DNA from 3 places in the Roseateles sp. T103 genome. Region 3 is predicted to be linked to each of the others. Evidence: predicted binding sites of a transcription regulator. Region 3 holds the regulator's gene; each other region holds the start of a gene.
What was found. Region 3 encodes sigma-54, which starts transcription at its own class of promoters, with help from an activator protein. Its sites were predicted from a motif close to TGGCANGNAANCTGCTTT; they were not measured.

Region 1: xdp1 (exosortase-dependent surface protein XDP1) is a predicted target of sigma-54. The motif match lies at 3,845-3,862, and genes of this name have one in related genera.
Region 2: AC2EBS_RS09755 (ANTAR domain-containing response regulator) is a predicted target of sigma-54. The motif match lies at 3,779-3,796, and genes of this name have one in related genera.

What each region holds. Positions count from the first base shown of each region.
Region 1 covers NZ_JBXVVS010000001.1:1,034,811-1,045,007, reverse strand. The annotation lists gene AC2EBS_RS04535 (YajQ family cyclic di-GMP-binding protein) at 1-101, shown strand, start outside; gene AC2EBS_RS04530 (retropepsin-like aspartic protease family protein) at 112-768, shown strand; gene prsT (XrtA/PEP-CTERM system TPR-repeat protein PrsT) at 917-3,742, shown strand; gene xdp1 (exosortase-dependent surface protein XDP1) at 3,920-4,789, shown strand; gene AC2EBS_RS04515 (acyl-CoA dehydrogenase family protein) at 4,937-6,115, shown strand; gene AC2EBS_RS04510 (acyl-CoA dehydrogenase family protein) at 6,130-7,239, shown strand; gene AC2EBS_RS04505 (P1 family peptidase) at 7,280-8,281, shown strand; gene AC2EBS_RS04500 (DedA family protein) at 8,293-8,937, opposite strand; gene mutL (DNA mismatch repair endonuclease MutL) at 8,997-10,197, shown strand, end outside.
Region 2 covers NZ_JBXVVS010000002.1:726,408-736,604, reverse strand. The annotation lists gene AC2EBS_RS09775 (alpha/beta fold hydrolase) at 1-11, shown strand, start outside; gene AC2EBS_RS09770 (hypothetical protein) at 1,121-1,603, opposite strand; gene AC2EBS_RS09765 (metal-dependent hydrolase) at 1,967-2,980, opposite strand; gene AC2EBS_RS09760 (glutathione S-transferase family protein) at 2,991-3,677, opposite strand; gene AC2EBS_RS09755 (ANTAR domain-containing response regulator) at 3,849-4,472, shown strand; gene AC2EBS_RS09750 (CmpA/NrtA family ABC transporter substrate-binding protein) at 4,773-5,990, shown strand; gene ntrB (nitrate ABC transporter permease) at 6,009-6,905, shown strand; gene AC2EBS_RS09740 (ABC transporter ATP-binding protein) at 6,928-7,818, shown strand; gene nirB (nitrite reductase large subunit NirB) at 7,888-10,197, shown strand, end outside.
Region 3 covers NZ_JBXVVS010000005.1:241,439-251,635, forward strand. The annotation lists gene AC2EBS_RS15505 (serine/threonine-protein kinase) at 1-1,009, opposite strand, end outside; gene argS (arginine--tRNA ligase) at 1,053-2,759, shown strand; gene AC2EBS_RS15515 (SPOR domain-containing protein) at 2,756-3,448, shown strand; gene AC2EBS_RS15520 (thiol:disulfide interchange protein DsbA/DsbL) at 3,524-4,198, shown strand; gene lptA (lipopolysaccharide transport periplasmic protein LptA) at 4,245-4,880, shown strand; gene lptB (LPS export ABC transporter ATP-binding protein) at 4,877-5,665, shown strand; gene AC2EBS_RS15535 (RNA polymerase factor sigma-54) at 5,684-7,207, shown strand; gene AC2EBS_RS15540 (bifunctional diguanylate cyclase/phosphodiesterase) at 7,330-10,197, shown strand, end outside.

The DNA of each region.
Region 1 (10,197 bases), on a different contig from region 3:
GGCTCACCGGCAAGAGCATCGATGACATCCAACTCACCATGGCCCTGATCCGCAAGGAATTCGCGGACGTGCCGCTGAGCTTCGACAATCAGCGGGCCTGAGCGGCTGGCGATGCAGACCGCGCGCGCGCTTGTCCTCTCCGCCAGTTGCGCCGCGCTGCTGCTGGCGCCGGCCTGGGCGCAGAACGTCAGTTTCAACGGCAGCCTGGGCAGCCAGGCGGCACTGCTGCTGATCGATGGCGAGGCGCGCACCGTGCGCGTCGGTCAGACCGTGCAAGGCGTGAAACTGCTGGAGCTGGAGGACGGTCGAGCCGTCGTCGAGGTCGATGGCCGTCGCATGCAACTGGCCCTGGGCGCCTCGCCCGGGCGCATCGGTGCCGGCAGCGACGCCGCTGGCAAGGCCCGCAAGATCGTGCTCAGCTCAGGCCAGGGAGGACACTTCACCACCGCCGGCAGCATCAACGGACGCACGACGCAGTTCCTCGTCGATACGGGCGCCACGACAGTGGCCATCGCCCAGGCCGAGGCTGAGCGCCTGGGCCTGCGCTTTCGCGACGGGCAGCGCGTGATGACGCATACCGCCAACGGCACTGTTCCAGCCCACCGTTTGCTGCTCGACAGTGTGCGAATCGGCGAACTCGACGTTCGCAACGTGGACGCGATCGTCGTGCCTGGCCAGATGGGCTTCGTGCTGCTTGGCAACAGCTTTCTGTCGCGCTTCCAGATGCGCCGGGAGAACGATCTGATGACGCTGGAGTTGCGCTACTAGCAGGGGCAGCCCTGCGAGCGCAGGCGCGAGGCTGCATTAATGCACGGCAGCGCCAGTCCGCCCCCCTCGACTCCGTGGCCGTTTGCGGCAGCCTGACACGTATGATCCGCAGCGATTTGGCCTGGACTCCATCCACTAACTCCCGCCCATGCAACGCACCTTGACTCGCCGCTGGGCACCGATCGCCAGCGGGCTCCTGCTGACGCTACTGGTTCTCGCTTCGCCGCTGGTGCAAGCCCAGAGCAATCGCGACAAAGCTGCTCGGTTCTACGAGGACGCGCTGCAGCGCTACGAGCGTAAGGATGTGGCAGGTGCCATCATCCAACTGAAGAACGCTCTGCAGATCGACAAGTCGATGCTGCCGGGGCAGGTTCTTTTGGGCCGTGCCCTGCTTGCAGATGGCCAAGCGGCCGCTGCAGAGGTGGCGTTCCGAGAAGCGCTGCGATTGGGTGTCGACCGGGCGGAGGTCGCGGTGCCGCTCGCTCGGTCGCTGTCCGCCCAGGGCAAGCAGGTGCTGATCTTCGAAGAGCAGCGGCTGCAACCTGCCGGTTTGCCGAGAGCGACGCAGGTCGACTTGCTGCTTGTGCGCGCGGCCGCGCACTCCGACCTCGGGGACAGTCGCAGCGCGCTGAAAAGTGTCGAGGATGCGCGTGCCCTGCGTCCGGACACGGCCGACACCTGGTTGGCAGAAGTGCCGATCCGGATCCGGTCGCGACAGTTCAATGAGTCCAATGCGGCGGCGGACCGTGCGCTGAAGCTGGAACCAAAGTCAGCCGAGGCCCACTATCAGAAAGGCTCCGTGCATCATGTCCTGGCGTCCCTTCAGCCTGCTCTCGCGGCCTACGACGCGGCGCTGCTGCTGGATCCTGGACATGTAGAGGCACGGCTCGCGCGCGCGGGCATCCGCCTGGACCTGGGGCTTGCCAAAGAAGCAGAACTCGATTTGCGGGAGTTGGACTCGCTGGCTCCCGGCGAGCCACGTGCGGCCTACCTGCGAGCGGTTCTCGCCGAACGCAAGGGCGATGCCGCTGCGGCCCGCGCCGCGCTCAAAACGGTGACCGAATTGCTTGATCCAGTGCCGATCGAGGCCATCCGCTTCAGACCACAGGTACTGATGCTCAACGGTATGGCGCACTTTGGCCTCAACGAGTTCGAGAAGGCCAAACCGTATCTGGAATACGCGCTACGGCAGCAACCGAACAGCCCCTTGGCCAAGATGCTTGCGCAGGTGGCCATGCTCGAACCCAACATGACCCGTGCCGTTGAGTTACTCGAAGGCTATCTGCGCGCCCGCCCTGGTGATGGGCAAGCGATGCTGATGCTGGCATCTGCCCACATGGCACAAGGGCGCCATGCAAAAGCGACCGCTCTGATGCAGGAAGCACTCCGCGCCAAAGACGCTCCCGAGTTTCGAACGGCGCTGGGCATGAGCCTCATGCGCGCTGGCCAGAGCGGTAACGCGATCGCTGAGTTGGAACGAGCCTACCGCGCTGATCCCAGGCAATCGCACGCTGGGCTTGCCTTGATCAGTCTGTACCTCCGCAGTGGTCAGCCGGACAAAGCGGCAAAGTTGGCTGAAGGCCTGGTCAAGTCCAATCCGAACAACCCAAGCATGTTGACCGTACAGGGTACGGTGCGGCTGCAGTTGCGGGATGTTAAGGGGGCACGCTCGAGCTTTGAGCAGGCACTGAAGCTCGACGCTTTATTGACCGAGGCGCGGTTCGGTCTGGCACGCGTGGATATCGCGGCGAAGGACTTCGAGTCTGCTCGCCAGCGCATTGCCGCCGTCCTCAAGGAGCAGGACCGTAACGTGGATGCCTTGTTCGAGATGGCGCTGGTCAACGAGGCGGCAGGCCGAGATGATGAGGCTTTGAAATGGTTGGAGAGCGCTGCCGAGGCGAGCAACCAGCGTCAGACCCGTGCCAACTCGGCCTTGGTCGCCTGGCATCTGCGCAAGGGCTCCGCGCCGAAGGCGCTCGATGCTGCAAAGCAATTGCTTGCCAAGCTGCCGGAGGACGTCGAGGCACTTCAGGCCTATGGTGCAGCACAGCTTGCCAACGGCGATTTGGCAGGCGCGAGAAGCACGCTTGCCAACGCGTCCCGCCGCGCGGGGTTCGAGGCCTCCAAGCAAGTCCAGATTGCCGGCGCGCTGGTCGAAGCCAGAGATCTTGCAGGCGCAGCGTATGCGCTGGACAAGGCTCTCAGCGTCCAACCTGGGGATCTTTCTGCTTCAGCGCTCATGACGCAGGTCGAGTTGGCTCTTGGCGAAACCGCCAAGGCGGAACGACGGGCGGCACAAATCATCACCAGCCATCCCAAGCGTTCCACTGGCCACACCCTGATGGCCGAAGTCGCACTCAGTCGCAAGCAGATCGGTCCGGCGACGGAATCCCTGCGGCGCGCCCATGAACTGGAAAAGTCGTCGGCCAGTCTGTTACGGCTGTTCGGCGTGCTTGCTGGCCAGGACAACGGCAAGCCGGCCATTGCTCTCGCGGAAGGCTGGCTGAAGACCAACCCACGCGATCTACAGGTGCAAAAGGCGCTGGGCGACGCGCATGCGAGAGGTGGAAATTTTGCTGGCGCGCGTCGTGTCTATGAGGCAGCCCTCAAGACCCAACCCAACGATGTCGAGCTTCTGAACAACCTCGCCAACGCGCTGATGCGGCTGAACGATCCAGGTGCGCTGAGCATCGCAGAGCAGGCGCTGAAGCTTGCTCCTCAAAGTGCAACAGTGATTGACACGGCTGGCTGGGCCAATCATTTGGCAGGGAATCAGTCGAGGGCGCTTCAGCTTCTCAGGGACGCCAGGCTACGTGAGCCGAGTCACCCGGAGATTCGCTATCACTTGGCCGCAGTCCTGGCAAAGGCGGGCCGCACAAAGGAAGCGCGCGATGAATTGACTGCGATCCTTGGCAATGAGGCTGCATTTCCCAGCTCGGTCGAGGCAAAGGAATTGATGCGAACCCTCAAGTGAGGGGTGAAAGCCCTTTTCCTGTTGTCGAGTTCTCTTACACTTGGCCGCAATGGGTCCTGAGTTCGCGCAGTAAAGCCTTGATTCCAAGGAAGTTATCGAAGTTGGCCCGAAATTTGCAGTTACGTGACTGAACACCCAGTGCACTAGTGCTACAGGATCTAGACAAGGAAGCTCATCATGAAGACCGCAAAGACACATAAACGCATCTTGAGCATTGCGTTGAGCTGCGCGCTTGGCTCCTTGGCCTCGTCTGCTATGGCGGCTTCCACCTGGAACTTCTCTTCATGCGTTGGTTCAGCCGCCAATCAGGCAGCGTTGAACAAAGACACGTTTGGCAACAGCTGGAGCTGCGCTGGTTCGGTAGCCGGAAACAAGGTGACGGCCAGCGCATGGGGTGCGCGGACCCAGACAGTGAACAACGTCACGACCACAAATTATCAAACTGCGTACCTATCCCCTCAGGGTAGCAGCGGTTTTGGTGTGGCCAGTCAGAACGAGGGGCTCAGCCCGGGCAGCCCACAGCATGCGATGGACAACGATCCCGCTGCAGCAAACACACCCGACTTGATCTTGCTGAAGTTTGACACGGCCGTTGCGCTGGACAGTATTACTGTTGGCTGGAACCAGAGTGACGCGGACATCACCGTCATGGCCTATACCGGCAATGGCGGGGGCGCGCCGGTGATTCAGGGAAAAACTGCGGCCAACCTGACGAGCGGCGGGGCTGGTAACGGATGGAGCTTGATCAGGAATCTCGGCGACCAAGCGCCGGACGTCGCTACGTCTTCGTCTTCTGTTGACATTACCCGCAGCAATTGGAATTCGGGCAACGTCGTTTCGAGTTGGTGGCTGGTCAGCGCTTACAACAGCAATTTCGGCGGTGGCGGAAACTTTGACTCCGTGCTCGACTATGTGAAGCTGTTCTCCGTCGCGAGCAAGGATGTGCCAGGCCAGGTTTCTGAGCCGGGGACACTTGCGATGGTCGGCATCGCTATCCTCGGAGCCCTCGGGGTGCGTCGACGCAAGCCAGTGTCCTCGACTTGCTGAAACGCATGCCGAACCAGTAGGAGCACCCCCCGGGGTGCTCTTTTTGTTTGTCCGCTCCGAAAGGCTTCATCAGCCTGTCCCGCCCGGGACAGCTCAAAAAAGCACGCTCGTGCTAAAACAGGGCCCTGCGAAAAGGAGACAGACCGCATGGACCTGAACTTCACCCCAGAAGAACTCGCCTTTCGGGCCGAGATCCGTCAATGGGTGGCCGAGAACCTGCCCAAGGACATCAGCCACAAGGTGCACAACGCGCTGCGTCTGAGCAAGGACGATATGCAGCGCTGGGCCAAGATCCTGGGCAAAAAGGGCTGGCATGGCTGGGCCTGGCCCAAGCAGTTCGGCGGCCCGGGCTGGAACGCCGTGCAGCGTCACCTATTCGAAGAGGAATGCGCGCTGGCTGGTGCGCCGCGCGTCGTGCCCTTCGGGCCGGTGATGGTCGCGCCGGTGATCATGGCTTTCGGCACGCCCGAACAGCAGCAGAAACACCTGCCAGGCATCATGAGCGGCGAAGTCTGGTGGAGCCAAGGCTACAGCGAGCCGGGTTCGGGTTCCGATCTCGCTTCAGTGAAGACGCGCGCCGAGCGCAAGGGTGACAAGTACATCGTCAACGGTCAGAAGACCTGGACCACGCTGGGCCAGTACGGCGACTGGATCTTTTGCCTGGTGCGCACCGACCCCACGGTCAAGCCGCAGGCCGGCATCTCCTTCCTGCTGATCGATATGAAGTCGCCAGGCGTCACCGTGCGGCCCATCATCATGCTCGATGGCGAGCATGAGGTGAACGAAGTGTTCTTCGACAATGTCGAGGTGCCGCTCGAAAACCTCGTCGGTGAAGAGAACAAGGGCTGGACCTACGCGAAGTACCTGCTCGCCCATGAGCGGACCAATATTGCCGACGTGAACCGCGCCAAGCGCGAGCTCGAGCGTCTCAAGCGCATCGCCAAGGCCGAAGGCGTCTACGAAGACCAGCGCTTCCGCGACCAGATCGCGCAACTGGAAGTCGACATCGTCGCGCTCGAGATGATGGTGCTGCGCGTGCTGTCCGCCGAGAAGAGCGGCAAGCAGAGCCTGGACGTCGCCGGCCTGCTGAAGATCCGCGGTAGCGAGATTCAGCAGCGCTATACCGAGCTGATGATGCTGGCTGCCGGTCCCTACGCCCTGCCCTTCATTCATGAGGCCATGGAAGCCGGCTGGCAGGGCGACCATGTCGGCGCCGCCCATTGCGCGCCGCTGGCCAGCCACTACTTCAACTACCGCAAGACCACCATCTACGGCGGCTCCAACGAAGTGCAGCGCAACATCGTTGCGCAGACGGTTCTGGGCTGAGGAGACAAGACATCATGGATTTCGATTTCACCGAAGACCAGGAATCGCTGCGTGACGCCGTGCGTCGCTGGGTCGACAAGGACTATGGCTTCGAGCAGCGCCGCGCCATCGTCAAACAAGGCGGTTTCTCGCGCGAAGCCTGGGACGGGCTGGCCGGACTCGGCCTCGCGGCCCTGACCGTCCCCGAAGCCCATGGTGGCATGGGCCTGGGCGCCGTCGATGCGATGGTGGTGATGGAGGAACTGGGCCGCGGCATCGTGATGGAACCCTATGCACAAGCCGCGCTGGTCGCTCCGGCCGTGCTGGCCAAGGCAGCGCAGTCGGTGCAGGAGCAGTGGCTGCCGCGCATCGCCGCTGGCGAAGCACTCGTCGTGCTGGCCCAGCAGGAGCGCAAGGCGCGCTACCGCCTCGATCTGGTCGAGGCCAGCGCCGACGGCAACACGGTGACCGGCGCTAAGAGCCTGGTGGCGGCCGGCGACGTGGCTGATGCCTTCATCGTGCCGGCACGCAGCGGCCAGGGCATTGCGCTTTATCTGGTCGAGCGCAGCGCGCCCGGCGTGACGACGCGCGGCTACCACCTGCAGGACGGTTCGCGCGCCGCCGATCTGAAGCTGGACAAGGCCCCGGCCACGCTGCTCGTCGGCGCCGATGAGGGCTTGGCCGTGCTCGAGCTCGCCAACGACATCGGCATTGCCGCGCTGTGCGCGGAAGCCGTGGGCACGATGGACAAGTTCGTCGCGCTGACCGCCGAGTACCTGAACACGCGCAAGCAGTTCGGTGTGGCGATCTCCAGCTTTCAGGCGCTGCGCCATCGCATCGCCGACATCAAGATGCAGCTGGAGCTGGCGCGTTCAATGAGCTACTACGCCACGCTGAAGCTGGGCGAGCCGGCTGCCGCGCGCCGCCGTGCCATCTCGCAGGCCAAGGTGCAGCTGGGCCAGTCGATGCGCTTCGTCGGCCAGCAGTGCACGCAGCTGCACGGCGGCATCGGCGTGACCGACGAGTACATCGGCAGCCACTACTTCAAGCGCCTGACGACGATGGAGATGCAGTACGGCGACACGCTGCATCACCTCGGCGAGGTCAGCAACCGCATGGAAGACACGGCCGGCGTGTTCGCCTGAGCGAGGCACCGCTCGGGCGCGAGCGAGCAGAATCCGGAGCATGGATCACATCACTGCTGCCGGATCGAGTTCGCTCCCGCCCGATTCCATCTGCGATGTGGCCGGCCTGCGGGTCGGCCATTTTTCTGATCCACGCCGGCCGACCGGCTGCACCGTGCTGCTCTGCGAGCAAGGTGCAGTCGCCAGCGTCGACGTGCGTGGCGCGGCGCCCGGCACGCGCGAGACCGACCTGCTGGCGCCAGAGAATACCGTCGAGCAGGTCCACGCGATCCTGCTCACCGGCGGCAGTGCCTTCGGGCTCGATGCTGCCAGCGGCGTGATGCGCTGGCTGGCCGAGCGCGGCCATGGCCTGCAAGTCGGCCCGGCACACGTGCCCATCGTGCCGGCAGCGGTGCTGTTCGACCTCTGGCTCGGCGACCGGGCCATCCACCCGGACGCAGCGGCCGGCTACGCCGCCTGCGAGGCCGCCACCAGTGCGCCGCCCGAGCAAGGCAATGCTGGCGCCGGCACCGGCGCCAGCGTGGGCAAGCTCTTCGGACCGCAGCGGGCGATGAAAGGCGGCATCGGCTCCGCGTCGGTGACCGTCCATGGCGTGACCGTGGGCGCACTGGTGGCGGTCAATGCCGTCGGTGACGTCATCGACCCGTCGACCGGACGCACCGTCGCCGGCGCACGCGGCGACGATGGCAAGCCGCTGGGCACCGCAAGCGCCCTGCTCCAGGGCCGCGTGCCGGCCATGCTGCTGACCGGCATGTCCACGACGATAGGCATCGTCGCCACCGACGCCAAGCTCAGCAAGAGCCAGGCGAAGAAGCTGGCGCAGATGTCGCACGACGGCCTGGCACGCAGCATCAACCCGGTGCACACGCCCTTCGATGGCGATGTGATGTTCGCGCTGGCCACCGGCGGCTCGGGCATCTCGGGCAATCTGGCACTGCTCGGCGCACTGGCAGCCGAAGTCACGGCAATCGCCGTGCTGCGCGCCGTACGCGCGGCCGCATCTTTACCCGGCCTGCCCGCAGCGGTCGACGCGGGCAGCTGAGCCCGCAAGCCTCAAGCCGGCTTGGCGCGGCTGCCCTTCCAGCCGCCCCAGATTGCCAGCAGACCGGGCACGATGATCATCGCCCAGATGATCTTTTCCAGGTGCTGCTGCACCCAGGGCAGGTTGCCGAACAGATAGCCGACCACGCTGATGCCGATCACCCAGATCAGCGCGCCCACCACGTTGTAGAAGGTGAACTTGCTGCGGTTCATCTCGGCGACGCCGGCGACAAAGGGCGCAAAGGTGCGGATGAAGGGCATGAAGCGCGCAATGATGATCGTCACGCCACCATGCTTCTCGTAGTACAGATGCGCCGCGTTGAAGGCGGCACGGTTGAAAAAGCGCGACTGCTCCCACTTGAAGACCTTGGGGCCGAAGTAGCGCCCGATGCTGTAATTGCATTGGTCGCCGAGGATGGCGGCAACCAAGAGCACGGCGATGGCCAACGGCAGGCTCATCAGTCCGGCGCCGCACAGTGTGCCGACGACGAAGAGCAGCGAATCGCCAGGCAGGAACGGCATCACGACCAGACCTGTCTCGACGAACACGATCAGGAAGAGCAGCGCATACACCCAGGGCCCGTAGGCCTGGACGAAGGCAGCGATGTGCTTGTCGACGTTGACGATGAAGTCGATCAGAAAGCTGGCGATTTCCATGATGCGCATTATCTGTGTGCGCACAGCGGCGCAGGCTGGACTCCCTACAATCCGGGGGTATGCAATCCCCCTCCCCCGGCGCCGCCCAGGCCGCGCACGGCAGCCGCCGCGCGATCCGGGAGCTTCCCGATGAACTGATCAGCCAGATCGCCGCCGGCGAGGTCGTCGAACGACCGGCCTCGGTGGTGCGCGAGCTCGTCGACAACGCGCTGGACGCGGGCGCCACGCAGATCAACGTCAAGCTGCTCGCCGGCGGCGTACGTGCCATCGTCGTCGAGGACGACGGTTGCGGCATCCCGGTCGACGAGTTGCCGCTGGCGCTGAAGCGCCACGCCACCAGCAAGATCCGCACGCTGGACGAGCTCGAGTCGGTCGCCACCATGGGCTTCCGTGGCGAGGCACTGGCCGCCATCGCCTCGGTCGCCGAGATGGCCGTGGCCAGCCGCTGCGACGGCGCGCCGCATGCGCACCGGCTCGATGCCCGCTCGGGCGAACTGGCTGCCGCGGCGCGCTCGCGCGGCACCAGCGTCGAGGTGCGCGAGCTCTTCTTCAGCACGCCGGCGCGCCGCAAGTTTCTCAAGACCGACGCCACCGAGCTGGCCCACTGCGTGGAGGCCGTGCGCCGCCATGCGCTGGCCCGCCCCGACGTGAGCTTCGCCGTCTGGCATGAAGGCAAGCTGGTCGAGCAGTGGCGCGCCGCCAGCGCCGAGCAGCGCGTGGCCGACGTGCTCGGCGCCGACTTCATCGCCGAGAGCCGGCCCTTCGACGCCAGCGTCGGCCCCATGCATCTGCATGGCCGCGCCGGTCTGCCCGAGGCAGCGCGCAGCCGTGCCGACATGCAGTACGTCTACGTCAACGGCCGCTATGTGCGCGACAAGCTGATCGCGCATGGCATCCGCTCTGCCTACGAAGACGTGCTGCACGGCAACCGCCAGCCCAGCTACGTGCTGTTCATCGACATCGCGCCGGAGCTGGTCGACGTCAACGTGCACCCGACCAAGATCGAGGTGCGCTTCCGCGACGGACGCGCCATCCACCAGGCGGTGCGCCATGCGGTGCAGGACGCGCTGGCGCTCTCTCGCGCTGGCGACAACCCAGCCACACCAACGCCAGCGCAGGTGATAGCCGCTGCTGCCGCCGTACCCGGCTACAAGCCCGAGCCCGGCCGTCCGCCAGCCTGGTTCGGCCAGCCGGCCGCCGTGGCCGCCGAACCTGCAGCCCCCGGCTACGCCGTCGCTGCGTCGCCCTGGCGTCCGCCGG
Region 2 (10,197 bases), on a different contig from region 3:
GCATCCGCTAGGTGTCGGCAGCCCGCCATCGAGCGTGAGCTTCTTGGCGGTGCAGGAGGACGAGGGCAGAGGCTGTGCGTCCGCGAGCTGTGGGGGTCATAGACCCGGTGCGGATGTTCGTATCGCCGAACTGAGTGGCGCAAAGCAGTCGCTCAACGTCAGAGTTGACCGGAGCAGTGGGGCATGCCGCCGCACCTGTTTCTACTGAAGTATGTACTGCACAAGCACGAAGCCGGCAAATGCTAAAGCGGACACGACAAACAGATTGCCACGAAGACTTGCAGGGCTTGCCGGCGGGGGCACTGACCAAAGGCCGAGAACGCCAAGCGGGTAGGTCAATACGCGGTGCCACGTTAAAGGGTCGCGCTGCCCCAGTGAAACAAGGAATGCGCAGAGCAACAGACAAGCCAGGAGACCCACGAAGGCCGAGAGCACGAAAGAGGATGGCGTCAGAAGACGCACAAGGCCACCTCCAATCAATGAACCCAGAGCTAGTACAGCCGTTGCCTTTGGCGAATACTTCGAAGCGATGCGATAGAGGACTGACATATTCTTTTTCTCACCGTCGTTAGACCACGCCTTCATCCTGTGGCTTGTCAAAATCTTCTAGCTGGTCAATCGGGAGAGGATGCGGGCAACGTAGTACACAAGAACCGAGAGCGTTGATGCGAGGAAGCGATGTGCGAACAGCCAAGTCACTAGAGCGTAGCTGAAGGACTTGGCAGCAGTGTCGGTCAAGTCAATCGGCTTGTCGACCAAGACTGACGCGAAGGCTGCGTAGCAGACAGGCGCGAGAGCTGCAGCGAGAGCAGATCGCTTCCATCTCCACGACTTAGGCAGAGTCTCAAGGCTTGCTATGGCGATTGAGCCGGCAAGGCCCGCGCAGAGCGCCTGAAGTAGCGCTTCGTGAGGGTCGGAAAGGGTGAACAACGCAACTGTTACTCCTGCGAGGTAGCCCGTACCGAGCCCGATGAGGGCGGCGGCGGGGATGCGATACCTCTGGTCCATGTTCTCTGCGTACGACTGGAACGAGCCGTTGTTGCGTGGCCTAACGTCGGAATTCACCGGACCTGCGCGGCTTCTCGCGCAGGTCCGGTGGAATGATGGGTTGATCGGAATGTCATTGGCGCCCCCGCAGGTTGTGAAGCATGCCCCCTGGCGGAGCAGCCTCGTCGGTTGCCCCCTCTCGAATAGTGATGTGGATAGCTTGCGTTCCAACAGACTGAGTGTGTGCATTGACCTTGGCGGACTTTGCGCTCAGATACTCGACGGCCAGTGAGTTGGACGATGGCCAGCTAAGGTTTGCGCCATAGGCGTGTTGATTTCGAACAGCACCATATAGCGAAACTGCGGGCGAGCCTGAAGGCTGAGCCCCGTGTTCCACGACGAAGACTTCATACCCCAATGAACTTGTAGCTCCGCCATTGGTCTCGAGAAGTACGGCATCAACCTTTCCGGACGGCGACACGACACGAGCAACTTCGTCTTTGCTCGGCTCACCAACCAGCCCGGAGAAAAGCCAAGCCATCAGTAGCACTGCGCCGACTGCTAAGGACGCAAGGGTGCCAACAATCCACAGAATCCATTTCAGCGGTCGCGGCATGGGCATGACTTCAAGACGCCCAACGTGATGCGGGGCGACTGCGCGTGCGCCCTGACGTGGTCGCTATCGACCCTGCTACTGCACTGTCGAGCGATCCAAATCGTTGATATTCCACGGGTTCCAGTCTCTTGGTGCTGCATAGCAAGGCTGCGAAAAGCACGGAAAACCCGGCAGCTTGTTACTCCCCGGTTCGTGCGCCGCAAGGCCTCCCTGGGCCACATATTGCCACGTTAGGTCGGCGCGATCCCACGCCAGGAAACCCGAGGTGGGCCGGAGCGCTCCCATGGTCAGCTGTCTGCTGCAGTCAGGCCTCTCGCGCAGCTGAGCTTCATCTGTGGCCGCGCCTGGCCGCCAGCCGTCTTCCTATCGATCCGGCTGCGCGGCTCCAAGCGGCTCGCCCCACAGCCTGCGCCACAGCTGCCGCAGTGCCGGCCCCGGCTCGGGGCGGCGGCCGGCTGCCTCGGGGCGGTCCAGCAGCTGCAGCGGCGACTGCTCGCGCGCGACCACGAAGCGAAAAAAGTAGTCGGGCTCCTGACCTATGCGCAGGTCGGCGATCAGGATCTCGCCGCGATCGCTGCGCTCCAGCTTGAAGAAGCCATCGCTGAAGGCGGCCAGCGTGGCCACCGGCGGGTGTTCGCGCAGCGTCTCGTAGAGCGCCGCGCCGCGGTCGTGGCGTGTGAAGCGCAGCGGTTGATGCGGCGCGATCAGCGAGTGATAGCCCTCCAGATAGCTGTCCGGCGTGATCGCGACCACGCGCCACAGCAGCGTGTTGAAGGGCGCGGGCGAGGCCATCAGCCGCTCGACGTGCGGCTCGCCCTGCAGGCTGGCGCGTGCGGTGTGCAGCACCTGCTGCTGCGCGACGGCACTCCAGCCCAGGTAGGCGCAGGAGAGCAGCAGCCCGGCCGCGTTCCAGCGCAGGGCGAGAGCCTTGCCGCGCAGCGCGATGCCGGTGCCGATCAGCAGCGGCAGCGTGTAGAGCGGGTCGATGATGAACACGCTGCCCAGGCCCAGCGGCTCGGTGGAGAAGGGCCGCAGCAGCTGCGTGCCGTAGATGGTCATCGCGTCCAGCAGCGGGTGCGTCACCAGCGCCAGCCAGCTGGCCAGCATCCAGCGCCAGCGCAGCGCTGGCTCGCGCAGCAGCGTGGCGATCGCTGCGCCCAGCGGCAGCGCGATCAGGCTCAGCCAGAACAGCGCATGGCTGTCGCCGCGATGCAGCACCATATTGCTGAGCGCGTCGCAATGGTCGATCAGCACGTCCAGATCGGGCAGCGTGCCGCAGACCGCGCCCCAGGCGGCGGCCTTCCACAGCGCGGTGCGGCGGCCCATCGCGGCCACCGAGACGGCAGCGCCCAGCGCGATCTGCGAAACCGAGTCCATCGTCGCGCCTTCAGGGCCGCAGGTCGGGTGCGGCGATCAGCGGCACGCCCTGCGCCCGTGCGGCCTCGAACTGCAGCGCCTGTGCGCGCTGGTAGGCCGGCCGCTGCTGCAGCCGCTGCCAGTAGGCGGCGACCGCGGGCGTGAACTGCGTATGCAGCTCCAGGTGCTGGGCCAGCAGCAGCGCATAGCCCACCGAGATGTCGGCGGCGCTGAAGCGTCCACCACAGAGCCATTCGTGCTGCTGCAGTCGCGGCTCCAGCGTGCGCAGCCGGGCGAGAAACCATTTCGCATAGTCCTCGGCCACCTGGGGCTGACGGCGCTCGGCCGGCTCGAAGAAGCGGTAGCGCAGCACCAGGGTCTGCGGGAAGGTCAGCGTCGCCTCGCCGAAGTGCAGGTAGTTCAGATAGGCGCCGTAGTCCGCCTCGGCCACGCCCACGTCCAGCGTGCCGGCGCCATGGCGCGCGGCCAGGTACTGGCAGATGGCGGCCGATTCGCTCATGCGCACCGCATCCGGCCCGTCGCCGTCATCGATCAGCAGCGGCACGGTGCCCAGCGGGTTGTGCTCGAAGTAGCTCTTGTCGTGCACCCGCGGCGGAAAGGGCAGCAGGCGCAGCGTGTAGGGCAGCCCCAGTTCTTCCAGAGCCCACAGGGGGCGGAAGGAGCGGGCACTGAGGCAGTGGAACAGGGTGATGGGCATGGCGTGCAGGGCTGGCGCGGCGCCATTCTATGGAGGGGGCCGCGAGGCTGCAGGGCTGGCTTGCCGAATGGTGAAGCCTGCCTCACGGAGGCAGGGCGGTCCGGCACGTATATTGCGGTGCAACACGCACCGCAGCTCCCGCTTCCATCTGATCTGTTTACCCACGCAGCCATGCCCAAGTCAGCCGGCGACCCACTTTGCAGCAGCCCTCAGGGCCTGCGCGTGCTGCTGATCGATGATGGCGCCCACCGCGTGCAGGCCATCAGCGAGGAGCTCACGCGGCTGGGTTGCGACGTGGTCGGCGTGATCGAGCAGGCCACGCTGATCCACGACTGCGTGCTGAACCTGCGGCCGGACGTGGTCATCGTCGACAGCGAGTCGCCGACGCGCGACACGGTGGAGAACCTCGCCGCGCTCAACGAGCGCATGCCGCGTCCGGTGGTGGTGTTCGCCGAGGACGCCAGCGACGACCCGATGCGCCAGGCGCTGCGCGCCGGCGTCAGCGCCTATGTGGTGGCCGGTCTGCAGCCCGACCGGCTGGCGCCGGTGCTGCAGGTGGCGATCGCGCGCTTCGAGCAGGATCTGGCGCTGCGCGAGGAGCTCGGCAAGGCCCAGGCGCAGCTGGCCGCGCGCAAGCACGTCGACCGCGCCAAGGGCATCCTGATGAGCGAGCAGGGCCTGGACGAGGATGCGGCCTACAAGAAGCTGCGCCGCATGGCCATGGACCGCGGCCTGCAGCTGGCCGAGCTGGCCGAGAAGATCGTCGAGGCGCACAGCCTGCTGCGCTCTTCTTGAGCAGGCGCGTTGCCGCAATGCACCAAGCCAAGGCGCCGGAACGGTGCCTGTGCCTGCAATCGGTGCAGATGTGCAGCGAATGGCTGGCGAATGGCCTGGCACGGAAGCTGCTGAGTAGAGGCTGAGGCCTGCAACGGCGTAGGCCTCGCTCTCGACAAAGTTCTAGGACAAAGGCGTCCGATTTGCGCTGCCCCCCGCCGGGGCGGTGTCGATCGCGACGCCTTTGTCCTTTTTGTTTTTCTGATGCGGAGGAAGCTATCCATGTCTGCTGTCAACGGTGCGAAGAAGGAGGGTGGTCTGATGAGTGAAGAGCGTCGCAAGCTCTTGGTCGGCGGCGCGGCCGCCGCAGTGTCGGGCCTGGCCCCCGGCGCCTGGGCCGCCGGCTCGGACAAGCCCGAGAAGGAAGAGGTCCGCATCGGCTTCATCCCGCTGACCGACTGCGCCAGCGTGGTGATGGCCTCGGTGCTGGGCTTCGACAAGAAGTACGGCATCAAGATCATCCCCACCAAGGAAGCCTCCTGGGCCGGCGTGCGCGACAAGCTGGTCAACGGCGAGCTGGACATGGCCCATGTGCTTTACGGCCTGATCTACGGCGTGCATCTGGGCGTGTCCGGTCCGAAGAAGGACATGGCCGTGCTGATGACGTTGAACAACAACGGCCAGGCGATCACGCTGTCCAAGAAGCTGGCCGACAAGGGCGCGGTGGACGGCGCCTCGCTGGCCAAGCTGATGAGCACCGACAAGCGCGAGTACACCTTCGCGCAGACCTTCCCCACCGGCACGCACGCGATGTGGCTGTACTACTGGCTGGCCTCCGCCGGGATCAACCCGATGAAGGACGCCAAGGTCATCACCGTGCCACCGCCGCAGATGGTGGCGAACATGCGCGTCGGCAATATGGACGGCTTCTGCGTCGGCGAGCCCTGGAACCACCGCGCCATCATGGACGGTATCGGCATCACCGCGGTGACCACGCAGGACGTCTGGAAGGACCATCCGGAGAAGGTGCTGGGCACCACCGGCGACTTCGTGAAGAAGTATCCGAACACCGCGCGCGCCGTGATCATGGCTGTGCTGGAGGCCAGCCGCTGGATCGACGCAGGCCTGCAAAACAAGCTGAAGATGGCCGAGACCATCGCCGACAAGGCCTATGTGAACACCGGCGTCGAGGCGATCAACCAGCGCATCCTGGGCCGCTACCAGAACGGCCTGGGCAAGACCTGGGACGACCCCAACCACATGAAGTTCTTCAACGACGGGCTGGTGAACTTCCCCTACCTGTCGGACGGCATGTGGTTCCTCACCCAGCACAAGCGCTGGGGCCTGATCAAGGAGCACCCGGACTACCTGGGCGTGGCCAAGCAGATCAACCAGATCGAGCTCTACAAGCAGGCTGCCGGTGCGCTGAAGGTCAATGTGCCCAAAGACCCGATGCGCTCCAGCAAGTTCATCGACGGCGTGGTCTGGGACGGCAAGGACCCGGCCAAGTACGCCGATTCTTTCAAAGTCAAAGCCTGAGCGGGCAGGGAGTTGACGATGGTCTCCGCTGTATTTCATTCCCCTGGCGAAGCGCTCGAGGCGGGCAAGCAGGCCGCCACGGCCAAGCCGGCTGCCGCACCGGCGGCCGCGGCACCCCAGCCTGCCGCGCCGGTAGCGCGCATCGATTGGCGCGGTGTCTGGCTGCGCGTGCTGCCGCCGGTGATCGGCATTGCGCTGCTGATCGGCATCTGGGCGCTGCTGACGCAAAAGGGCGGCAGCTTCCCGACGCCGCTGCAGACCTGGGAGGCGGCGGTCAAGCTCTTTGCCGACCCGTTCTACCGCAACGGTCCGAACGACCAGGGCATTGGCTGGAACATCCTCAACTCGCTGCAGCGCGTGGGGCTGGGCTTCGGTCTGGCCGCGGCGGTGGGCATTCCGCTGGGCTTCGTGATCGGCCGCTTCCAGTTCGCCAACAACATGGTGGCGCCGCTGATCAGCCTGCTCAAGCCGGTGTCGCCGCTGGCCTGGCTGCCGATCGGCCTGCTGGTCTTCAAGAGCGCGAACCCGGCGGCGATCTGGACCATCTTCATCTGCTCGATCTGGCCGATGGTGGTGAACACCGCGGTGGGCGTGCAGCGCGTGCCGGTGGACTACCTGAACGTGGCCCGCGTGCTGAACCTCAGCGAGTGGAAGATCATCACCAAGATCCTCTTTCCCGCGGTGCTGCCCTACATGCTGACCGGCGTGCGCCTGTCGGTGGGCACCGCCTGGCTGGTGATCGTCGCGGCGGAGATGCTGACCGGCGGCGTGGGCATCGGCTTCTGGGTCTGGGACGAGTGGAACAACCTCAACGTGCAGCACATCATCATCGCGATCTTCGTGATCGGCATCGTCGGTCTGGTGCTGGAGCAGGCGCTGATGGCCCTGGCCAAGCGTTTCTCGTTCGACGACTGAAGTGGCAGGAGGAATACGCATCATGAGCAACAGCACGACCAAGCCCTTCATCGAAGTGCAGGGCGCCGAGATGGTGTTCAACACGCGCAAGGGCCGCTTCCATGCGCTGCGCGACATCAAGCTGACCGTGCAGCGCGGCGAGTTCATCACGCTGATCGGCCACTCGGGCTGCGGCAAGAGCACGCTGCTGAACCTGATCGCCGGACTGCTGAAGCCGACTGACGGCGCGCTGCTGTGCGACAACCGCGAGATCGCCGGCCCCGGCCCCGAGCGCGCGGTGGTGTTCCAGAACCATTCGCTGCTGCCCTGGCTGAGCTGCGCCGAGAACATCTACCTCGGCGTCGAATCGGTGTTCGGCCGCAGCGAATCGAAGAAGAAGCTGCACGAGCGCACCGCCGCCGCGCTGGACCTGGTCGGCATGAGCCATGCCGCCGCGAAGCGCCCGCACGAGGTTTCCGGCGGCATGAAGCAGCGCATCGGCATCGCCCGCGCGCTGGCGATGGAGCCCAAGGTGCTGCTGATGGACGAGCCCTTCGGCGCGCTGGATGCGCTGACGCGCGCCAAGCTGCAGGACGAGCTGCTGAAGATCGTCGCGCGCACGCAGAGCACGGTGGTGATGGTCACGCACGATGTGGACGAGGCGGTGCTGCTGTCCGACCGCATCGTGATGATGACCAACGGCCCCGCCGCGACCATCGGCGAGATCCATGCGGTGGACCTGCCGCGCCCGCGCGACCGCGTGGTGCTGGCCGAGGACCCGCGCTACATCGCCGCGCGCAAGGCGGTGATCGACTTCCTCTACACGCGCCACGCCGCGCCCGCTACCGAGCCAAGGCCCGGCGGCCTTGGCGACGAGCGGCAAGGGCCGGACGGCATCTCGTGCCGACCGGCGCACGTGGAAGCCGCGGCCTGACAGACAACGCCTTCGCCTGCACCGCCGCGCGGACGGCGGCCGGGCGGAGCCTTGCCCGGAGATGACGAGATGACGACGACCAAGAAGATGAAGCTGGTGATGGTGGGCAACGGCATGGCCGGCGTGCGCACGCTGGAGGAGCTGCTGAAGATCGCGCCGGATCTGTACGAGATCACGGTGTTCGGCGCCGAGCCGCATCCCAACTACAACCGCATCCTGCTGTCGCCGGTGCTGGCCGGTGAGCAGACGCTGGAGGAGATCATCCTCAACCCGCTGGCCTGGTACGAGGACAACGGCATCACCCTGCACCTGGGCAAGAAGGTCACGAAGATCGACCGCGTGCGCCGCCAGGTCGTGGCCGAGGACGGCACCACAGCCGATTACGACCGCCTGCTGATTGCCACCGGCTCGAATCCCTTCATCCTGCCGGTGCCCGGCAAGGACCTGGAAGGCGTGATCGCCTACCGCGACATCGCCGACACGCAGGCGATGATCGATGCCGCGGCCAAGTACCAGCACGCGGTGGTGATCGGCGGCGGCCTGCTGGGCCTGGAAGCGGCCAACGGCCTGATGCTGCGCGGCATGCAGGTGACCGTGGTGCACCTGGGCGACTGGCTGATGGAGCGCCAGCTCGACGACCAGGCCGGTGACTTGCTGCGCAAGTCGCTGCAGGAGCGCGGCCTGAAGTTCCGCCTGGCCACGCAGACCGAGGCGCTGATCGGCGACAAGGACGGTCGTGTGATGGCGGTGCGCTTCAAGGACGGCAGCGAGATCCCCGCCGACCTGGTGGTGATGGCCGCCGGCATCCGCCCCAACACCGAGCTGGCCGAGAGCGCCGGCCTCCACTGCAACCGCGGCATCGTCGTCACCGACACGCTGCAGACCGTCACCGACCCGCGCATCTACGCGGTGGGCGAATGCGCCGCGCACCGCGGCATCGCCTACGGCCTGGTGGCGCCGCTGTTCGAGCAAGGCAAGGTCTGCGCCACGCACCTGGCTGAGTTTGGCATCGGCCGCTATCAGGGCAGCCAGACCAGCACCAAGCTCAAGGTCACCGGCATCGACCTCTTTTCTGCCGGCGACTTCATGGGCGGCGAGGGCACCGAGGAGATCGTGATGAGCGATCCCTTCGCCGGCGTCTACAAGAAGCTGGTGATCAAGAACGACCAGCTGGTCGGCGCCTGCCTCTACGGCGACACGGTGGACGGCAGCTGGTACTTCAAGCTGCTGCGCGACGGCCGCAAGGTGCACGACATCCGCGACAAGCTGATGTTCGGCGAAAGCAATATCGGCGACGGCGGCCACCAGGGCCAGAACAAGGCTGCGGCGATGGCCGACAGCGACGAGGTCTGTGGTTGCAACGGCGTCACCAAGGGCAGCATCTGCAAGGCGATCAAGGAAAAAGGCCTGTTCACGCTGGAAGAGGTGCGCAAGCACACCAAGGCCAGCGCGTCCTGCGGCTCCTGCACCGGCCTGGTCGAGCAGCTGCTGATGTTCACCGCCGGCGGCGACTACTCGGCCACGCCGAAGAAGAAGGCCATCTGCGGCTGCACCGAGATGAGCCACCAGGAAGTGCGTGATGCGATCTTCGACCGCCACCTCACCTCGCTGGACCAGGTCTACAAGACGCTGGACTGGAAGAGCCCCAACGGCTGCGCGACCTGCCGCCCGGCGCTGAACTACTACCTGATCTCGTCCTGGCCCAAGGAGGCGCAGGACGATCCGCAAAGCCGCGCGATCAACGAGCGCAGCCACGCCAACATCCAGAAGGACGGCACCTACTCGGTGATCCCGCGCATGTGGGGCGGCGAGACCAATTCGTCCGAGCTGCGCCGCATCGCCGACGTGGTGGACAAGTACCAGATCCCCACCGTCAAGGTCACCGGTGGCCAGCGCATCGACCTGCTGGGCGTGAAGAAGGAAGACCTGGTCAATGTCTGGAAGGACATCGGCATGCCCTCGGGCCACGCCTATGCGAAGGCGCTGCGCACCGTGAAGACCTGCGTGGGCAGCGAGTGGTGCCGCATGGGCACGCAGGACAGCACGCAGATGGGCAAGGACCTGGAACGCGCGCTGTGGCGCATGTATGCGCCGCACAAGGTCAAGCTGGCGGTGTCGGGCTGCCCGCGCAACTGCGCCGAATCGGGCATCAAGGACGTGGGCGTGATCGGCGTGGACTCCGGCTGGGAGCTCTATGTCGGCGGCAACGGCGGCATCAAGACCGAGGTCGCGCACTTCTTCTGCAAGGTGAAGACGCCGCAGGAGGTGCTGGAGTACTCGGGCGCCTTCCTGCAGCTCTACCGCAAGGAAGGCTGGTACCTGGAGCGCACCTGCCATTACATCAGCCGCGTGGGCCTGGACTATGTGAAGAAGAAGATC
Region 3 (10,197 bases):
AGCGCGCGCGGTGCACCACCTCCCACAGGTCCACATCGCCGAAGTCGGCGAAGAACTCCAGCTCGCGCAGCAGATTGAAGCGCTCCGAGTCCTTCACCTCATAGAGCCGCGCCAGCGGCACCAGCTGGCGCGACACCAGCTCGGAGAGAGCGCGCGCGAAGCTGTCCCAGTCCGCATAGCGCTCGCTCGGGTGCTTGGCCAACGCCTTCAGGATCACCGCATCGAGCTCGGCCGTCACGCCGGCGCGCTGGCCCTGCAGCGACACCGGCGCCTGGTGGTAGATCTGATGCATCAGCGCCATCTGGCTGGGCGCATCGAAGGGCGGGCGCCCAGCCACCAGGTGGTAGAGCACGGCGCCTAGCGAATACATGTCAGCGCGGCAATCGACGTCACCGCCCTCGATCTGCTCCGGCGGCATATAGGCCAGCGAGCCGACGCGATGCACCTGGGTGGCGTCGGAGTTCAGGTTCAGCGCGCTGCCGAAATCGCTGACCTTGACATCGGTGACCTGGCCTTGCGCGTCCAGCACCGCCAGCAAATTGGCTGGCTTGACATCGCGATGGATCAGCCCCTGGCGGAACACATAGGACAGCGCCATCGCGCACTTGAAACCCAGCTCGACGATCTGGTCCAGCGGCAGCAGGCGGTCGCTGCGGCAGAAGTTCTTCAGCGTGACACCGGGCACGTACTCCATCACCAGATACGGCGCATCCGGGTCGGGCACGGCGTCGAGGATCTGCACCACGTTGGGATGCTGCAGCCGCCCGGCCAGTGCGGCCTCGGCCGCGTAGAAGCGAATCGGGAAGGTGTCGCCCGCGCCGCCGCGGCTGCCGGTCGCCCAGGCGCGCACGCGCTTCACCGCCACCTCGACGTCATGGAAGTCGTCGCGCGCCAGGAACACATCGCTGGTCGCCCCCTCGCCCAGGCGTCGCAGCACGCGGTACTTGCCGATGAACTTCGGCAGGTCGGCCGTGGTGTCTGCAGGCAGTCCTGGGTCGAGTGTGGACATGGGCCTCATCATACTGACGCCTCGATACGTAGAATCCCCGCCCATGATCCAAGCCAAGCAGGACCTGCTCGCCGCCCTGGGCGAGGCCATCCAAGAACTGAGCCCCGGCAGCGACCTGGCAGCCGCCTTCGAATCCCCCAAGCAGGCCAGCCATGGCGACTTCGCCTGCACCGCCGCGATGCAGTTGGCGCGCCCGTTGAAGAAGAACCCGCGCGAGCTGGCGCAGGCCTTGATCGACGCGCTGCAGCGCCGCGCAGCCTTCCAGACCTGGGTCGAGAGCCTGGAGATCGCCGGCCCCGGCTTCATCAACATCCGCCTCAAGCCCGCCGCCAAGCAGGCCGTGGTCAAGGAAGTGCTGGACGCCGGCGCCGCCTTCGGCAGCAGGCCGCCCAACGGCCAGCATGTGATGGTCGAGTTTGTCTCCGCCAACCCGACCGGCCCGCTGCATGTGGGCCATGCGCGCCAGGCCGCGCTGGGCGACTCGCTGTGCCACCTCTTCGCCACGCAGGGCTGGGACGTCACGCGCGAGTTCTATTACAACGACGCCGGCGTGCAGATCGCCACGCTGGCCCAGTCCACGCAGTGCCGCCTCAAGGGGCTGAAGCCCGGCATGGACGGCTGGCCCGAGTCCGCCTACAACGGCGACTACATCCAGGACATCGCCGACGACTTCGCCGCGAAGAAGACCGTCAAGGCCGACGACCGTGAGTTCACCGGTTCGGGCGACGCCGAGGATCTGGACGGCATCCGCCAGTTCGCCGTCGCCTATCTGCGCCACGAGCAGGATCTGGATCTGCAGGCCTTCGGCCTGAAGTTCGACCACTACTTCCTCGAGTCCAGCCTCTACAGCACGGGCCGCGTCGAAGCCACGGTGGCCAAGCTGGTCGCCAACGGCAAGACCTACGAGCAGGACGGCGCGCTGTGGCTGCGCTCGACCGACTACGGCGACGACAAGGACCGCGTGATGCGCAAGTCCGACGGCGGCTATACCTACTTCGTGCCCGACGTCGCGTACCACATCAACAAGTTCGAGCGCGGCTATACCAAGTGCATCAACGTGCAAGGCACCGACCACCACGGCACGATCGCGCGCGTGCGCGCCGGCCTGCAGGCGGCGGACGTGGGCATCCCGCAGGGCTTCCCCGACTACGTGCTGCACAAGATGGTCACCGTGCTCAAGGGCGGGCAGGAGGTGAAGATCTCCAAGCGTGCCGGCTCCTACGTGACGCTGCGTGACCTGATCGACTGGACCAGCCGCGACGCCGTGCGCTTCTTCCTCATCAGCCGCAAGGCCGATACCGAGTTCGTCTTCGACGTTGACCTGGCGCTGAAGCAGAACGACGAGAACCCGGTCTTCTACGTGCAGTACGCGCATGCGCGCATCTGCTCGGTGATCCGCCAGTGGGTGGCCAGCGGCGGCGTCGAGGCCGACCTGCCGGGCGCCGAGCTGGGCCTGCTCAGCGCACCGGCCGAGACCGCGCTGATGCTCAAGCTGGCCGACTACCCGCGCATGCTGACCGGCGCCACCGAGGGGCTGGCACCGCACGATGTGGCTTTCTACCTGCGCGATGTGGCGGCCGCATTCCACAGCTACTATGCGGCCGAGCGCTTCCTCACCGACGACGACGCGCTGACCCGCGCCCGCATGGCGCTGCTGGCCGCGACCCGCCAGGTGCTGCGCAATGCGCTGGCGGTGCTGGGCGTCAGCGCGCCGGAGGCGATGGCCCGCGAGACCACGGAGAACGCATGAGCAACAGCAAGAGCAGCAGCGGCAAGAAGAGCGGCGAAGGCAGCCCGCAGCGCGCCCAGCGCGGCGGCTTCGTTCTCGGCCTGATCGTCGGCCTGCTGCTGGGTCTGGGCATCGCGCTGGGCGTGGCGCTCTATGTCACCAAGGTGCCCATCCCCTTTGTCGACAAGGTGCCGCAGCGCACCGCGGAGCAGGACGCCAGGGAGGCCGAGCGCAATCGCAGCTGGGACCCCAATGCTGGCCTGGCCGGCAGGGGCGGCAAAGCTGCCAGCGGCGTGGTCAGCGGCGCCCCCGGACCGGCCCAGGCGACGGCTTCCGCCGCGGCACCGGCTGCGCAGCCGGCGCCACAGGCCGCGGCGCCCGCACCGGCCGCCAAGCCGGCAGCCGCCGCTGCGTCGACCGCGCGCACCGAAGCCAAGCCAGCCACCGCCGCGGCCAGCGCCGCCGGCGCCGACCCCTACGTCTACTATGTCCAGGCCGGCGCCTACGGCAAGACCGAAGATGCCGAGACCCAGCGCGCCAAGTTGGCGATGCAGGGCTTCGTGGCCAAGATCTACGAGCGCGAGCAATCGGGCCGCACCGTCTACCGCGTCCGCATGGGCCCGATGGAAAGCCGCGATGAGGCCGAAGCGCTGCAGCGCAAGCTGGAGGCCGCCGGCATCGAGGCCAACCTGGCCCGCGTGCAGCGCTGAGCGGGCGCGTCAGCCCCGCCCGCGCCTGCAGCGTTCACTGACTTCCCCCATCTGCACATCGAACGAGGATCTCCGATGAAGCGTCGCGATTTCAATGCCGGCCTGGGACTTGCCGGCAGCGCTCTGGCTCTGGGTCTGCCTGAACTGGCCAGCGCCCAGGGCGGCCCGATCGAGGGCACGCACTTCCGCCGCCTGGCGTCGCCCCTGCCCACGCAACCCGGCAAGATCGAGATCGTCGAGTTCTTCTGGTATGGCTGCCCGCACTGCAATGCCTTCGAGCCGATGCTGGGCGAGTGGGTCAAGAAGCTGCCGGCCGACGTCAGCTTCCGTCATGTGCATGTGGCCTTCCGCGCCAACGTCAAGCTGCACCAGCGTCTGTTCTACGCGTTGGAAGCGTTGGGCAAGGAGAAGGAACTGCGCGCCCGCATCTTCTCCGCGATGCATGTCGAGGGCCGTGCGCTGGACAGCGTCAAGGCCATGAGCGACTTCCTGGCGCCGCTGGGCATCGAGCCGGCCAAGTTCGAGCAGGCCTACAACAGCTTCGGCGTGCAGACCAAGTGCCAGCAGGCCGAGAAGCTGTCCGAGGGCTACCGCATCGATGGCGTGCCGGCGATCGGCATTGGCGGCCGCTTCCTGACGGCGCCGAGCATCGCCGCCGCGGGCCAGCGCCTGAACGAGATCGAGTCCGGCCGGCGCGCACTGGCCGTGACTGACTACCTGATCCAACAGATCCGTTCCGGAAAGGCCTGAGCGGCCGATTTGCAGGGCTAGAATGGCCTGCAAGAACTGTGCCGCCATGAACCCGCCCTGCCCCCTCCTGAACCCTAGGCGCCTGCTGCAAAGCTGGGCGCCGGCCCTGCTGGCCGGCGCGCTGGCGACCCTGCCGGCCTGGGCGGAGAAGGCCGATCGCGACAAGCCACTGAACATCGTCTCCGAGCGCGGCGGCCTGCACGACGCGGCCAAGCAGCTCACCGAGTTCAGCGGCAAGGTCATCCTCACCAAGGGCACGATGCAGCTCAGCGCCGAGACGCTGTCGGTGCGCGAGAGGAGCGACGGTTTCGTGCTGGCGATCGCGCAGGGGCGCGAAGGCGAGCCGGTCAGCTTCCGCCAGGCGCGCGACGTGCCCGGCGAGAGCATCGCCGGCACCGCCGGCCAGGTCGAATACGACGCACGGACCGACACCGTGCGCTTCAGCGGCGCTGCGATCGTGCGCATCCTGCGTGGCAGCACGGTGATGCGCGAAATCAGCGGCGCCGTGCTGGTCTACGACAACCGCAGCGAGCGGGTCAGCGTCGAGGCCGGCCAGACCTCACCCAACCCGCGCGGCGGGGTGCGCATGACCATCATGCCGCGCGAAGCCACCGCGCCGGCGGCGCCGGCCTCGGCCGTACCGCTGCAGGCCGTGCCGCCGGTGCCGCGCAATCCTTCATGACCGGCATCGCCACGCAGCACCGCCCGGCGCTGGAGTCCGGACCCAGCAGCCGGCTGGAGGCCGAAGGCCTGCAGAAGAGCTATGGCGTGCGCAAAGTGGTCAAGAACGTCCATGTGGACGTGCACAGCGGCGAAGTGGTCGGACTGCTCGGCCCGAACGGCGCCGGCAAGACGACCAGCTTCTACATGATCGTCGGCTTGGTGCGCGCCGATGCCGGCGAGATCCGCATCGACGGCCAGCCGGTGCAGAACCTGCCCATCCACAAGCGCTCGCGCCTGGGCCTGTCCTATCTGCCGCAGGAAGCGTCGATCTTCCGCAAGCTCACCGTCGAGGAGAACATCCGCGCGGTGCTGGAGCTGCAGCGCGACGACAAGGGCCGGCCGCTGCCGGAACAGCGCATCAAGGACCTGCTGGAAGGGCTGCTCGCCGACCTCAGCATCGAGAAGCTGCGCGACAGCCCGGCGCCGGCGCTGTCCGGCGGCGAGCGCCGCCGCGTCGAGATCGCCCGCGCGCTGGCCACGCAGCCGCGCTTCATCCTGCTGGACGAGCCTTTCGCCGGCGTGGACCCGATCGCGGTGCTCGAAATCCAGCGCATCATCCGTTTCCTCAAGGCGCGCGGCATCGGCGTGCTGATCACCGACCACAATGTGCGCGAGACGCTGGGCATCTGCGACCGCGCCTACATCATCAGCGAGGGCGCCGTGCTGGCCGAGGGCACGCCGCAGGAGATCGTCGACAACGCCGACGTGCGCAAGGTCTATCTCGGCGAACACTTCCGCATGTAGGGCCGGGATGGCGCAGCGATGAAGCCCTCACTGCAGGTCCGCCTCAGCCAGCACCTGGCGCTCACACCGCAGCTGCAGCAATCGATCCGCCTGCTGCAGCTCTCCACGCTGGAGCTGAACCAGGAAGTCGAGCAGATGCTGGCGCAGAACCCGCTGCTAGAGACCGAGGACGAATTCGGCGACGCGCCCGCCCCGGAGCTGCCGGAGATCCGCAACAGCAGCAGCACCGACAGCGACGGCGGCGACGACTACGCCGGCGGCACTGAAACCGAAAGCACGGCCGAGATCCGCGCCGAAGACTTCGGCACCACCGAGCGCGAAGACTGGGAGAACGGCACCGAGGGCGACGACTTCGACGGCATCCGCGAACTGCCCAGCAACAGCAGCAGCGGCAGCGGCTCGGGCGACGAGGATGGCGAGCGCAGCGAGCTGGAGTCGGCCGAGATCAGCCTGCAGGAGCATTTGGGACAGCAGCTCGCCGGCATGATGCTCAGCCGTGAGGACAAGGCCGCGCTGCACGTGCTGATCGAGTCGCTCAACGAGGACGGCTATCTGGAGGACAGCCTCGAGGAGCTGACCGATGCGCTGCTCGGCGCCGACGCGGACCCGGAGTCCAAGGACGAGGTATTGGACCGGCTGCGCTGCGCGCTGGCCTGGCTGCAGAGCATGGACCCTGCCGGCGTGGGCGCGCGCGACCTGTCCGAGTGCCTGACGCTGCAGCTGCGCGCGCAACCGCGCAGTGAGGCGCAGGCGATCGCGATCCTGATCTGCAAGAAGCACCTGGAACTGCTCGCCAAGCGCGACTGGAAGCGCCTGATGTCGTTGACCGGTGCCGACGAGGAGCTGCTGCGCGAGGCGCAGAGCCTGATCACGCATCTGGAGCCCAAACCCGGCCGCCGTTTTGCGCGCGGCCAGGCGCAGGCGGTGATCCCCGATGTGATCGTGCAGAAGGTCGGCCGCGAGTTCCGCGTGATGCTGAATCCCGAGGTCGCGCCCAAGCTGCGCATCAACGAACTCTATGCGCAGGCGCTGCGCGCCACGCGTGGCGGCATCAGCAACTCGCCGCTGGGCGCGCAGCTGCAGGAGGCACGCTGGTTCATCAAGAACATCCAGCAGCGCTTCGACACCATCCTGCGCGTCTCGCAGGCCATCGTCGAGCGGCAGAAGGGCTTCTTCACCCATGGCGAGCTTGCGATGAAGCCGCTGGTGCTGCGCGAGATCGCCGACGAACTGGGCATGCACGAGTCCACGATCTCGCGCGTGACCACTGCCAAGTACATGGCCACGCGCTTCGGCACCTTCGAGCTGAAGTACTTCTTCGGCTCGGGCCTGGCCACCGAGGCCGGCGGCAATGCATCGAGCACCGCGGTGCGCGCGCTGATCAAGCAGTTCGTCGCCGCCGAGGATCCGGCCAAGCCGCTGTCGGATAGCACGCTGGCGCAGATGCTGGAAGAGCAGGGCATCCAGGTCGCCCGCCGCACCGTCGCCAAGTACCGCGAGGCGCTTAAAATCGCGCCAGCCAATTTGCGCAAAAGCCTCTGATCCCGCGCCCGCGGTCCTTGGCGCCGCCGTCTGCCCGCCTCAGCCCGGCGAGCGCTCACGTCTCCCCGTCACACCCTGCTTGTTCGCACGCCGACGGCGCCTGAGACGCTGTCTCGATCGTCATGGAGTCCGTTCGACCGCAACTGCTCTCCCGCCCGTCGCAGCGCCGCTGGGGCCTGCTGCTGACGGCCATCGCGGCCGCCTGGGCAGGCATGGCTGTGTGGCTGACGCTCGAGCACGAGCAGCTCTATGAGCGCGAGACTGCCATGCTGCAGTCCCAGGCGCGCACGCTGGACAGCATCGTCAGCCAGCAGCTGGATGCCGTGCGCGGCGCTCTGGGCACCATCGTCACTGACCATGCCGGCTGGGACGCGCGGGCGCTGCAAGCGCAGGCTGGGCCCCTGCTGAGCACATTGGCCAAGGCCATGCCGGGCATCCGGGTGCTGAGCATCGTCGACGCGCAAGGCATCGTCCAAGCCAGCTCGGCGCCGCAGCTGATCGGCATCGACGCGAGCCAGCGCGACTTCTTCCGGGTGCCGCGTCAACAGCCGCACGCCGAGCGCATCTTCGTCTCTGCACCCTTCACCTCGGCACTGGGTGCTTACACGATGACGCTCTCGCGTGCCCTGCTGGACGCGCAAGGGCGCTTCGCCGGCAGCATCGCGATCAGCCTGGATCCGTCCTACTTCCGCCTCATGCTGGACTCAGCCCGCGGTGACTTGCAGACATGGAGCGCGCTGGCACATTCCGATGGCCTGCTGTTCAGCCTCAGCCCGCATAAGGACAGCTGGCTGGGGCGCAATCTGCTGAGCCAGCCCAACTCGCTGCTGGAACGTCATTTGCGCGGCGCTGCGGATGCGTCCGTGATCCGCGGCTTCTCGCTGGTCAGTCAGGATGAGCGGCTGGTCGCGCTCAGGACATTGCATGGCCGGGATATCGGAGCCGATCTGGACAAGCCGCTGGTCGTGGCGGTGGGGCGCTCCGTCGCCGCTCTGGAGGCCCCCTGGAAGCGCCAGCGCAACCAGCTGCTCGCCAGCGCCGGTCTGCTGAGCCTTGGCGCCATCCTGGGCATGCTGATGCGGGAGCGGCGGCTCCGGACCGTCGAGGCCATGCGACTGAGACAGCGCCAGCTGGAGGCCGACAGCGCACAGCGCATGGCGCTGGCGCTGGACGGTGCCGCGCTGGGGATGTGGCAATGGCAGGTCGATAGCGGCGACGCGGTGTTTGACGAGCGCTGGTGTTCAATGCTGGGCTACACCCGAGACGAGCTGCAGCCCTCGGTGCAGACCTGGCAGCAACTGCTGCACCCGGACGACAAAGCCCTGACCGAAGCGGCACTGGACGACTGCCTGCAGGGCCGCAGCGCGGTCTACACCCTCGACTTCAGGCTGCGCCATCGCGACGGCGACTGGCGCTGGATCCACAGCAACGGCCGGGTGATCGAGCGCGACGCACAGGGGCGCGCACTACGCATGACCGGAACGCATCTGGACATCACTGCCGCCAAACAGGCCGAGGCTCGCCTGATCGAGCAGGCCCGACACACCCAGGCCATCCTCGACAACATGGTCGACGGCGTCATCACGATAGACGCCCGGGGCATCATCGCTTCATTCAATCCTGCCGCCAGCCGCATCTTCGGCTACACGGCGGATGAGGTGATCGGCCGCAACGTCAGCATGCTGATGCCCGAGCCCGATGCCAGCCATCACGATGGCTACCTGCACAACTACATGCGCGGGCAGCAACCGCGTGTCATCGGCGTCGGCCGCGATGTCGATGGCCGCCGCAAGGGCGGCAACATCTTTCCGATGAACCTGGCCGTCTCGCGCGTCGAGCACCAGGGCGAGGTGGTGTTCATCGGCCTGATCCGCGACATCACCGAGCGTAAGAAGGCCGAGGCGCAGATCGAACGGTTGGCCTTTTACGACCCGCTGACCGGCCTGCCCAATCGCCGCCTGCTGCTGGATCGCCTCGGTCAGGCACTCAGCAGCAGTCAGCGCACCGGCCGGCGCGGCGCCGTGCTGTTCATCGACCTCGACAACTTCAAGTCACTCAACGACACGCTCGGCCACGGCATGGGCGACCGGCTGCTGCTCAGCATCGCGCAGCGCCTGCAGTCCGCGCTGCGCGCCCAGGACTCGGTGGCCCGCTGGGGGGGCGATGAGTTCGTCGTGCTGCTGCAGGACCTGGGATCCGATGCAGACACCGCCGCGCGGCATGCGGAGGCCGCGGGCGAGAAGCTGCTGCGCGTGCTGGGACAGCCTCATCACCTGGACAACCATGTCCATCACAGCACGCCCAGCATCGGCATCGTGCTGTGGGGCGAGACCCCGACCAGTAGCGACGAACTGCTCAAGCATGCCGACCACGCGATGTACCAGGCCAAGGCGGCCGGCCGCAACCAGCTGTGCTTCTTCGATCCGGTGACGCAGGCAGCGATGGCGGAGCGTGCCGCGCTGGAAGCCGAGCTGAGACTGGCGCTGGAGCGTGGACAGCTTGATCTGCACTACCAGCCGCAGGTCGATCGCCAAGGCCAGCTGATCGGCGCCGAGGCCCTGCTGCGCTGGCGACACCCAGAGCGCGGCTGGATCTCACCGGCCGTCTTCATCCCGCTGGCCGAGCAGACCGGCTTGATCGCCCAGCTCGGCGAGTGGGTGATCGAGCAGGCCTGCCGCAGGCTTGGGCAATGGGTCGGTGATGCCCAGCTCGCGCCCCTGACGCTGGCGGTCAATGTCAGCGTCCACCAGTTCCGCCAGAAGGGCTTCCTGGGCCTGATGCAGCAGCAGCTGGCCCGCAGCGGCGCGCCGACCGACAGGCTGAAGCTCGAGATCACCGAGAGCGCGCTGGCCACCGACATCGAGTCGATGATCCAGCTGATGGATGCACTGCGCCAGCAAGGCCTGCGCCTGTCGCTGGACGACTTCGGCACCGGCTATTCCTCGCTGGCCTACCTCAAGCGACTGCCGCTGTCGCAGCTGAAGATCGAC